3 regions of the Leuconostoc fallax genome follow, and region 1 is predicted to be linked to each of the others. Evidence: predicted binding sites of a transcription regulator. Region 1 holds the regulator's gene; each other region holds the start of a gene.

Region 1 (3,945 bases):
GCCGACGCAAGATATTCATATTACGAATATTGCCATTTTACCGATTTGGCAAAATAAGGGATTGGGTACAATTTTGCTACATGAAATCATAAAAGTAGCTAAAAGAATGCATGTCCAAACGTTAAGTCTGGAGGCTCGTAAATCAAATAACTTAGCAGTGGCTTTGTATGAGCGTTTAGGATTTAAAAAAGTAGGAATAAAGTCACGTTATTATTTAGATAACCGAGAAGATGCTATAAGTATGGAGAAAAAAGTTGAATATCCAAAGAGCAGGCATTGAAGATGTTGAAGCAATCTATCATATTGCTACGGGTGCATTTGGTTCATCACCTTGGCCGATAAAAATCTTCCAACATGAGCTATCATGCATTCGTAATCAATATTTTGTGGCTGAAATTAATCATACAATCGTTGGGTTTATTGGTATGACAACTATTTTAGATGAGGCAGAGATTACGAGTTTAGCGGTCTTGCCAGATTATCAGAAGCAAGGCATTGCCCAAGCCCTAATAGCCCGAGTTTTATCTGTTCCTGATTTAAAACGCATTCTTTTAGAAGTATCGGAACATAATGGTGCGGCACAAGGTTTATACATTAAAAATAGCTTTACAGTTTACAATCGGCGCCGTCATTATTATAAAAATGGCGATGATGCGCTACTGATGGAGAGGAAAATATTGTGACGAGAATTATTGCATTTGAATCTAGTGCAGATGAAACCAGTGTTGCTATTGTCGAAGATGGACATACCGTTTTGAGCAATAGTGTTGCAACACAAATCAACTCGCACCGTCGTTTTGGTGGTATTGTACCAGAAGTTGCAAGTCGACATCATATTGAATGGATTACACGTGTCTTAGATGATGCTTTGAAGCAAGCGGCGCTAACGCCAAAAGATTTAGATGCAGTAGCCGTTACTTATGGTCCAGGGCTTGTTGGTTCGCTCCTAGTCGGCCTGATGGGGGCTAAAACTTTTGCAATGGCGCATCATTTACCTATTGTGCCCGTTAATCACTTGGCTGGACATATTGCTGCTGCTAGATTTGCTGGCAAAGTCGAGTATCCAGCGATGGCTTTAATGGTATCTGGGGGGCATACTGAACTGGTTTTAATGCGCGAAGAAAATGACTTTAAAGTAATAGGTGAAACACGTGATGATGCAGCAGGAGAAAGTTATGATAAGGTCGGTCGCTTACTTGAATTCCCGTATCCAGCAGGGAAAATAATTGATGATTTAGCGCGTAAAAATCAAGCAACAGTAAAATTTCCAACTGCCATGGCGCATGATGATAATTATGATTTCAGCTTTTCAGGTTTGAAAAGTGCTGTGATTAATTATGTTCACAATGCACAGCAACGCGGAGAAAATCTTAACAAAGGCGAGTTGGCAGCGAGCTTTCAAAACGCTGTAGTGGATGCTTTATTAGGTCGAACAAAACGTGCCCTAGAAAACTATCCTGTTAAAACTTTTATTTTAGCAGGTGGTGTCGCTGCAAATCAGCAATTACGTCAGACCTTGACAGCCTTGTTAGAAACATTCCCCGAGACAACGTTTTTGCCCGTGCCAATGCAATATACAGGAGATAATGCCGCTATGATTGGTGCTGCTGGATATTGGAACTATCAGGCAGGTATTTTTGCTGATTTAGACTTAAATACAGATCCAGGATTAGATTTTGACTTGCTAAGCCTTTAATACATTGTGATTCGTTCACTAACTTTATTTTGAATAGCATGGAATATGATATAATAGTAATGCAGAATTTCACAAAGTAATATTGTTGACAATTAAAACAGCGCTTAGCGCTTTTGGAGTAAATGATGACACAACCTAAAATACCGCGGGCAACGGCAAAACGCTTGCCAATATACTACCGCTATTTAACTTTTCTGCATGATGCAGGAACAAACCGTATTTCTTCGGCTGAATTAAGCGATGCCATTAAATTTGACGCTGCTACTATTCGTCGCGACTTTTCGTATTTTGGCGCGTTAGGTAAACGCGGCTATGGATATGATGTTAAAGCATTATTAGATTTTTTTGCTGATGTTTTGGATCAAGATAGTTTGATTAGTGTGGCGCTGATTGGCGTAGGAAACTTGGGTCAAGCATTGCTAAATTTCAACTTCCATCAATCATCCAATGTGCGTATATCAGCTGCATTTGATGTAGATGAAGAACGTGTTGGTAAGATACAAAGCGGTGTGCCAATATATCCGATGGCTGATTTGCAACAGCAGATTAAAGATCAACGTATTAACATTGCAATTTTGACTGTACCACAAGAGGTTGCACAAGAAATTACAGATCAATTAGTGGCATCTGGTATACGTGGTATTTTGAACTTCACACCACTGCGTGTGACCGTGCCAAACAACGTACGTGTTCAGAACGTTGATTTAACGAATGAATTACAAACACTCATATATTTTATTGAGAATTATGGGTCAATTACAACAGGAATTTAAAATGGCCATATTAGATTTAAATGATAAAAATAAAGTAGCAGCATTTCAAGCATTTGTACGTGAACATCCCCGCGGACAAGTGACGCAAGATCCGTTATGGGGAGATCTAAAAGCTAACTGGGGTCATATTTATATTTATCATGAGACAAATGGTGTGATCGATGCTGCCATGGCGGTACTCACAATTGAAGCTGTACCAGGAAAACTTTTAGCTTATTCACCTAAAGGACCGATAGCCGATATTCAAAACGTACAATTGGTAAAGGCTTTGGTTGACGAAGCCGTTGCAGTGTTACCTGAAAACACGTTCTTGATTCGTTTGGACCCTGAGGAACCTTATTCTGATGATCTAAATGAGGCTTACCAGCAAGAAGGTTTTACAACCCGGAACCGACAGATTACATATATGCACGGTAATATCCAGCCCCGTAAGAATGTGGTCCTTTACTATGATGGTCGTGGAGATGCAGACAAAATTGTTGATGAAGACAGTCTCATGAAGCATTTTAAACGTGACTATCGTAACCAAATTCGTCGTTCTGCGCGTGATGGCGTCGTGGTGACGAGTGGAGATAGCCAAGAAGATGTTACTGCCTTCTTTGACACCTATGTTATGATGGCAAAAAGTCAAAATATTACACATAGACCCATTGATTATTTCTTGCGTATGCAAAAATTATGGGCGGGTACGGGTTTGTTCAAAGTTTTCTTAGCGCATTTTGAAGATCAAGTTATCGCTAGTGGTATTGGTTTTGCTTATGGTGATAAAATCTGGTATATGTATGCAGGTTCAAATCGTGCATTTACCAAGCACTATGCACCCTATGCTGTACAATGGGAAATGTTAAAGTGGGGCTTGTCACTGAATAAAGTACGATATGATTTTGGTGGTGTTGGTGACTTTGTACCAAAAGATGGTTTATATAAATTTAAACATGGTTTTGCTTATCATGACGCTCCAGTAGAGTATATTGGCGAGTTAGATTGGGTGCTCGATCAAGAAGCGTATGATCAGTATCTTAAAGGATTTTCAGAGTAAAAAGATTGGTTGAAACCAATCTTTTTTTATTGACTTTTTACAACCAAGTGTTAAACTATAAATTGTAGTTAGCACTTGTGATTAAAGAGTGCTAAAATCATAACAGAATTTTAAGGAGGTGTACATCGTGTTAAAACCATTAGGTGATCGCGTTGTATTGCAAGTTGAAAAAGAAGCAGAGCAAAAAGTTGGTAATATTGTCATTGCTAGTAATGCACAAGAAAAGCCAGTGACTGGTAAGGTAATCGTTGTTAGTACTCAAACTGTTGGGGAATTACAAAAGCCAACTGCCGTATCAGAAGGCGACACTGTTGTATTTGATAAGTACGCTGGTCAAGAAATTCATGTTGAAGGACAAGATTATTTAGTTGTCCATGAAAAAGATATTATTGCAGTTATCTAATTTTATGAGTCAGGGAGGAAAGTATTAGTACAAT
Region 2 (3,945 bases), on a different contig from region 1:
GATCTAAAAAATCATAGTTCATTGTCATTTCTCTCCTAGCCTCTAATTGTTGATTAATCGGGTAATATAATTTGTGTCCCACCATTATCATTTTGTTGTGCTTTTTCTTGCACTAAATGACTTGGAAATAGAGTCACTTCACGTTGATCAAAACCAATAATTGAAGAACCTAACACACGTGTAATGAGCGTCATCAATCGTTCTTCATAGCTTTCTTTTTCAATGGCTTCGATTTCTGGCTTTAATCCTTGTTGAAACATATTCAAATGAACCTGTGGTATTAATGCATATTCGCGCCCGACAAGTGCTGCCCACTCTTCTAATAGGCCATCTGGAATCTCATCGTCTTCTGCAATTAAAGGCATAAAGTTAATACTAAACGTATTGTCCGATTCATCGTCAGGGTTAAACTGCTCTGGCGTTAACGTCCCCTGCGTCATTTCTTTAGCGTAATCAAAGTTAAAGGGTCGTTGTTCATCAAAAATATGAATGAACCCCTTCGTTTGTTGTGAGTCATCATCTAAATCTACGACGCGTAAAATACGCTCTCGCTGTCCTTGAAACAATTGTTGTGTGTAATACATTTACTTTGTCTCCCAACTAGAATCATTTACTCAAGTTTAACATATTAAAATAAAAAGGCTGTGATCTAACCACAGCCTAGACATAACATTTTTAAATTATAGTGATGTAAAGTCAAATACCTTACGTCCAGTAATCTTACCCTTCTTCATTTCATCAACAACATCATTGATATCACGGAAATCAACGCGTTCAACAATTGGCTTAACCTTACCTTCAGCACCAAACTGGAAAGCCTCTGATAGATCTTGACGTGTACCAACTAATGAACCACGAACCTCGATACCGTCCAAAACTGTCTTAGCAATGTTCAATGACATATCACCTTGTGGCAAAGCAACGGCAACTAACTTTCCCATTGGACGTAATGCATTAACAGCTTGTGAGAATGCTGCATCATTAACAGCAGTCACTTGGGCATTATGAACGCCACCTGTTGCTTTTTGGATTTCTTGTGCAACATTGATACCTGGTTGCTTACGGTTAATCAATACTTCCGCACCATTTTGATGTGCTGCCTCTAACTTATCAGGGTTCCCATCAACAACGGCAACATGAGCACCAAATACACTATGTGCATACTGAACAGCCAAGTTACCAAGACCACCAGCACCATGAACAGATACCCACTGTCCTGGCTTAGTCTCCCCAACCTTAAGTGACTTATACATTGTCACACCAGCACAAGTAATTGATGATGCTTCCATTGGATCCAAACCTTCTGGAACCTTAACAGCGTACTTAGCATTTACAACCACTTGTTGTGCCATTGCACCGTCAACTGTATAACCTGAGTTACGAACATTACGACAGAATGTTTCGTTACCTGTAATACAGAACTCGCAACCACCACAGGCGTCATAAAACCATGCAATAGAAACACGGTCGCCAACTTTCAAATAATCTGAAGCACCTTCACCAAGCTTGGCAACACGACCAACACCTTCATGACCGATAACGCGACGGAACTTACCATTACGTTGACCAAGTTCGTTGGGGTTACCAAAGTCACCGCCGGCAACGTGCAAGTCAGTATGACAAAGACCACAATATTCAACGTCAACTAACGCTTCGCCAAATGATAATTGGCGTGGTTGCCAATCATCAATCAAATCAACATAACCATCTGGTGTTTCACGAACAACTGCTGCTTTCATGTTTCTTTCCTCTTATCTTATATGTGAATTTATTTACAATTAAATTATAACGACTTTTCCTTAAAAAGTAAACTATTCACTGATTATTTTTACACTATTAAAAAGTAACAAGTTACCTTTTTCACTTTATAAATAAAATAAAAAGCACCAAAAGGTGCTTTGATCAATTCATTGCATCAAAATAATTAATGCCCATAGCCTCGCGTACTTCTTTCATTGTTGCTTCCGCAACAATGTTAGCTCGCTCTGAACCTTCTTGGAGCATCTTCAAGACAGCTGGAATATCTTGTGCAAAAGCTTCTCGACGTTGACGAATTGGTGTCAATTCAGCATCCATTACATCAATCAAATGCTTTTTTAATTTCATATCACCTAATCCACCAGCTGTATAATGATCTTTTAATTCTTGAACACGTTGCTTATCTGGATCAAAAATGTCCAAATAAGTAAAGACAACATTACCTTCAACATGTCCGGGATCCTCAACACGAATATGTTGTGGATCTGTATACATAGCCTTTACTTTTTTAGCAAGCGTTTCTGCATCATCAGCCAAATAAATGCCGTTATTCAGTGACTTAGACATTTTTGCATTACCATCAATTCCTGGTAAACGTCCTTGTCCTTTAGGTGGAAAAATCCCCTTTGGCTCAACTAGAATGTCGGTTGCATACGCATTGTTAAATGCACGCACGAGTTCGCGCGCTTGTTCAATCATCGGCTCTTGATCATCTCCAACTGGTACTTTTTTAGCTTTAAAAATTGTAATATCAGCCGCTTGAGATATAGGATAAGTTAAGAATCCTGCTGGAATACCTTCACCAAATCCGTTTTGTTGAATTTCAGCTTTAACTGTTGGGTTACGTTGCAAACGCGCAACACTAACTAAATTCATGAAATAAGTTGTTAATTCTGGTAAGCCTTGAATTTGAGATTGTACAAAAATAGTCGACTTGGTTGGATCAATCCCCACAGAAAGATAATCCAATGCAACTTCAGTTAATGAACGCCGAATTTTTTCAGGGTTGCGTGCATTATCTGTGAACGCTTGCGTATCCGCAATCATAATAAATGGATCAAAGTCACCTGTATTTTGCATCGCAACACGATTTTTCAATGATCCAATATAATGTCCAATATGTAATTTCCCGGTTGGACGATCTCCGGTTAAATAAATTTCCTTTTCAGACATGTCTTTACCTCTAATGACATTCTATCAGATAAATAATCTATTTTTATGAAAATAAATTGACAAAAAATGTGATAAACATTAGAATAATATCATTATACGGAGGTGACGTTTATGAAATACGCAATAGTTGGTGCTGGTGCAATGGGATTACGATATGGTATTTTGCTACAGGAAAATGCCGGTGTCCCCGTTGATTTTATTGAGCCTATTCAGGCAAGTCTCGATGCGATTCAGGCACAAGGGAATAAAGTTTGGAAATCACGCGATCATGAAGACCGGCATCTTATCGATATTAATATTTTCTCACCTGAAGCGTACAACGGTGATCCAGATGTTTGGATCTTCTTTATGAAGCAAATGCAATTACAAGATGCCTTAGACCGCTTATCATCTAAGTTCAAATCCCATCAAACGGCACTTGGTGCTATGAATGGCATGGGACATATTGAAAAATTAGAAAAATACTTTGACCAAGACAAAATCATTGGTGGTACAGCGATGATTGCCACTGTGTTAAATGATTATGGTGATGTTGACTTCATGGGAAAAGAAGGTGCAGGCTCCTCCGTCTATGCTAATTTAACGCAACAGGATTCTGAAACCATTCGTGCGCTTGAACAAGATTTTCAAGCAGCACATCTCAACCCTAGTATCACCAATAATTTTATGGGTACTTTACTGACTAAAGTATTTTTCAATGCGGTTGAAAACTCTATAGCCACAATGTTCCAATCACGTATGGGTGAACTCATGGCATATGATACTTTCTTAGAAGGTGTTGCTCGTCCATTAATCAATGAAGCGTACGATGCAGCCGAAGCAGCAGGCATCACCCTAATCGAAAGTCGAGATGATATGGTCAAACAAGTGGATTATGTTTCTAATGTGGCCAATCCTTTGCACTTCCCTTCAATGTATCAAGATTTTGTCAAAGGACGGCCCACAGAAGTCGATTACATTAATGGTTGGATTGCAGATTTGGCAGAGAAGAATGGTTTGCAAGCGCCAAATCAT
Region 3 (3,945 bases), on a different contig from region 1:
CAGAATGGTAATGATTGAACTTCACTGTCAATAAGCTTGAAGCCTTCGGCCTTAGCAGCCTTAAATGCTTCATCAGCACTAGAAGTATTCATTGAAATGTGGTTAATTGCACCAGGCTTACCAGCAACTTCGTCTTGTTGCCATGTTTCAATTACCAAGTGGTTGCGCTTCATGAAAATAACATTTCCAACTGGGAAGTCACCAGTTTTTGTGAAACCAAGACTTGTCCAGAATTCTTCAGCTACTTTTAAGTCTGAAGTTGGAATACCAATGTGTTGTACATCGTCAAAATAATCTGTAAATGCCATGATTCTTACCTCCTCAGGTACAATGCATTAATTTTAGAATAATTTATGAAAAAATGAGTTGTGAAACGTTAAAGGTAACATTCACAACTCATCTCATTTATTTACCGACATCAACGGCTTGATGCTTCAAATTAGGGAAAATTAGACGGTCTGCAAAACCGGTAATATTTCCTTGGAACAAGAAAGCAAACAAGGTTCCTAAACCAAAGTTTTCTAAGTTGTGTGTCATAATAACTGCGATGATACCCATAAGCGTAGGTGGAATATATGATACCCACATAGCTATTGCGGCTTTACCATTAAAGTATTTGAAACGCAAGATTTGCATCAAATCATCAGCTGGGTGCAACACAAGGTTAACACGCTGATAAATAGAAATGGCAGTAGCGATAAAGGCAACACCGACGAAGTTAATAATAACGAACAATATAATCATTGGTAGTGAGGTAGCATGATAGCCACCTAACATATTATTGAATATATTAGCGAACCATTGAATGAAGAGAGAGAATGGTAGCATGAAGGCAAAATTGCCTAATACACGACCCCAATCTAACTTTCCCATTAAAATGGCGTTTAAGAATGAAATTAACATTCCCAAAACTAAGAATGCCCAGAACAACGCAGTACTACTACCTCGGCCTAATATAGCATAACCTAAGTTAGTTTGTGCAGCTGTCCAGTAAGCTGATCCTAAGAAAGCGGGCAAAATGTGAGCAGATGTCACAATCGTTAGCACATTACCAAGCGCATTTAACACAAGTGAAAATGCGAAGTAAGCCAGCGACGCACTCATCGAAATGGATCGATTAGCAGCTTTCTTAGATAACTTTGATTTGTTGTTTGGCTTTTGCGCCGTTTTCTGCGCCATATTTATGCCTCTTCACCACCGACTTTGACAACAGCCTTAGATACGACACCCAACTTACCATTAACGAAATCATCAACAGTCTTGTAGTCCAATTCATGTGACATCAATGGCAATACATCCAACTTACCTGATGAAAGCAATGCTAATGAATCTTCGAATGCGTTAGGGTTAATGAATGATCCTTGAACTGTTAGTTGCTTTTGGAAGACTTCATATGTGTTCATTTCAAAGTGAGCATCAGGACCACCGACACCAAACATCAAAACTTGACCACCACGTGCTGATGATTCGATAGCTGATTCTTGTGTTTGTGGCAAACCAACAGCTTCAATCACAACATCATATTCGTCAGCAGGGATCTTGTCACCCTTCATTGTGTTGTATGTGTTAACTGCGCCGAACTTTTCTTTGTTCATAGCAAGCTTTTCATCAACAATACCAGCTAGGTCAACTTGGTGAACACCATAAGCTTGAAGAAGTTGTACGAACAATTCACCCATGAAGCCATCACCAATAACCAAAGCCTTTTGGTAAGGTGTTAACTTCAACAATTGAACACCGTGAACAGCACATGAAATTGGTTCTGTAACAGCGGCAGCCTTCAATGAAACGTTATCAGGAACATTGTAAACAACTGATGAAGGTGCTGTGAAGTATTCTTCGAAACCACCATCACGTGTTACACCAACGGCTGACAAGTTTTCGCACAATTCTGGACGTGCTGTACGGCAGAACTTGCACTGGCCACAGTAGATGTTAGGATCAACTGTAACACGGTCACCAACTTTAACGTTTGTTACGTCAGATCCAACTTCTGTAACAACACCTGAGTTTTCGTGACCAAGAACAATTGGTGGCACAGCATCAGCTGAACCAGGCAAACCTGCGTACAATGCGTGGTCAGTACCACAGATACCCGCAAAGGCAGTGTGAATTAACACTTCGTTAGGCTTTACTTCTGGCTTTTGAATGTCTTTGACTTCTAATTTCTTAGTGTCAGTTAAAACTAATGCTTCCATTATGAATTCTCCTCATATTTGTGATTCAAGTAACTTACACGCATATTGTTGCACAATTGTGGCCTTGTGTCAAACAAATTTTGCGTGTTTTCATGAATTTTATTTGAAATATTAGGGGGATAAACGTTGTCAGAATAGAGATTATGAAGTTTTCAGTACATAAAGTAAGTAAAAATATCTTTCCAGTAAATTTACATTAAAATCATTAATAATTTTCACAATATTATGAAAATATCAGGATAATTGTGAAAAAATAAACTTTTTAAAAGTAAGTAGAAAAAATATAGGTTCAGCCGCTTCAACGTGAGTATAGCAATTAGTGCGGGTCATGAAAATATGACAATAAAACTCAAAAAGAGGTCATTAATTATTTAAGTCAGTAACATATAATTTTCTGAAACAATGCTGTGAGCATGAAACCAGACTGAAAGTGATGTGTGAGGTAAAATATTACTTATTATTAGCGAGACAGTTGTGGAGGATAATATGCAACATTTAGATTATAGTGAGCAGGATTGCTGGATTGGTGAAACGAATTGGCAATCACCGATTGACATTGTAGCTAATGACGCCAAAAAAATCGATTGGCAAAAGCAACCGTTGATTGTTGACTTTACGAGTCATGATTTAACGATTGGAGATGATCGAGAGATTGGCGAGCAATTTTTAGCTTCGGGTCAGTTAACATTGGGTGAGCAAGTGTATCGTATGGAACGCCTGCATTTTCATGATGGCAGTGAGCATTTCATTGATGGCAAACAAGCTGACTTAGAAATTCATTTTGTCTTTCATAACGAACAGGGTGCAACACTAGTACTTGCCGTCTTAGGGACAATCGATGATGCCTCTAAAATAGAAGGCATCACCACAATCTTTAATCAGGGTATCCAGACAGCTCATTTACAACAGTGGCTACCTCAACCTTTGTCTTATTATCAATACACAGGCTCTTTAACAACGCCACCGTTGGGGAAGGATATTACGTGGCTTGTCTTGGCTAATGCTATTCAAGTGACGCAAGCTGATTGGCAAGCCATCCATGATAATTATCCATATAATCATCGACATATACAGCCGTTAAACGGTCGAACAGTACTGTACTATCAATAATTAACCGGTATAAACATGATATAATGAAAACTGTTTGCAAAAAATTAGAATTGGAAATAGTTGGATGGTTGTATTTTTTGATAGTCTTCAAGGCGTTTTAGTCATTTTAGTTATGATTGTTATTGGGTATATATTGGCGCGTAGTCGTTGGTTTTCACCTAGTAGTAGTCAAATTATTGCGCGTATCGTGACGCAAATTGCTTTACCAATGTATATGATTGATACCATTACAAAGGATTTTACGAAACAACAATTAGCGCAATTATTACCTAATTTGAAATATCCTGTGATATCGATGATGATTTTATTTGGATTATCAGTGGCGATTGCCCGACTATTGCATGTCCGTAAAAATCGTCGTGGCTTATTTCAATCAATGTTTTTTAATTCAAATACTGTTTTTGTGGGCTTACCCATTAATATGGCTTTATTTGGTCCTAGCAGTTTACCATATGTTTTGGTTTATTATATGGCCAACACGACATTCTTTTGGACATTGGGAACCTACCTCATTCAAAGAGATGGTGAAGGTACCTGGAAATTTGATATCTTCACAACTTTAAAAAAGGTTTTTTCACCACCTCTATTTGGTTTTATGATTGGTGTGGTCCTCGTATTATTAGATGTTAAAATACCA

The links. Region 1 encodes Rex, which represses fermentation and respiration genes when NADH is low (regulators of the CRP and FNR family bind a similar motif). Its sites were predicted from a motif close to TTGTGAANTANTTCACAA; they were not measured.
Region 2: the regulator Rex is predicted to act here: its motif matches at 1,761-1,778, upstream of adhP (alcohol dehydrogenase AdhP).
Region 3: the regulator Rex is predicted to act here: its motif matches at 2,442-2,459, upstream of C5L23_RS03990 (zinc-dependent alcohol dehydrogenase family protein).

What each region holds. Positions count from the first base shown of each region.
Region 1 is NZ_PUFI01000007.1:99,097-103,041, reverse strand. Features, by position in the region: gene rimI (ribosomal protein S18-alanine N-acetyltransferase) at 1-280, shown strand, start outside; gene rimI (ribosomal protein S18-alanine N-acetyltransferase) at 255-683, shown strand; gene tsaD (tRNA (adenosine(37)-N6)-threonylcarbamoyltransferase complex transferase subunit TsaD) at 680-1,696, shown strand; gene C5L23_RS02710 (redox-sensing transcriptional repressor Rex) at 1,822-2,469, shown strand; gene C5L23_RS02705 (lipid II:glycine glycyltransferase FemX) at 2,471-3,508, shown strand; gene C5L23_RS02700 (co-chaperone GroES) at 3,636-3,911, shown strand.
Region 2 is NZ_PUFI01000005.1:142,988-146,932, reverse strand. Features, by position in the region: gene C5L23_RS01325 (NADH-dependent flavin oxidoreductase) at 1-28, opposite strand, end outside; gene C5L23_RS01320 (hypothetical protein) at 54-584, opposite strand; gene adhP (alcohol dehydrogenase AdhP) at 681-1,739, opposite strand; gene trpS (tryptophan--tRNA ligase) at 1,903-2,931, opposite strand; gene C5L23_RS01305 (ketopantoate reductase family protein) at 3,043-3,945, shown strand, end outside.
Region 3 is NZ_PUFI01000013.1:32,185-36,129, forward strand. Features, by position in the region: gene C5L23_RS03980 (VOC family protein) at 1-308, opposite strand, end outside; gene C5L23_RS03985 (DUF6198 family protein) at 406-1,179, opposite strand; gene C5L23_RS03990 (zinc-dependent alcohol dehydrogenase family protein) at 1,182-2,198, opposite strand; gene C5L23_RS03995 (carbonic anhydrase family protein) at 2,685-3,308, shown strand; gene C5L23_RS04000 (AEC family transporter) at 3,373-3,945, shown strand, end outside.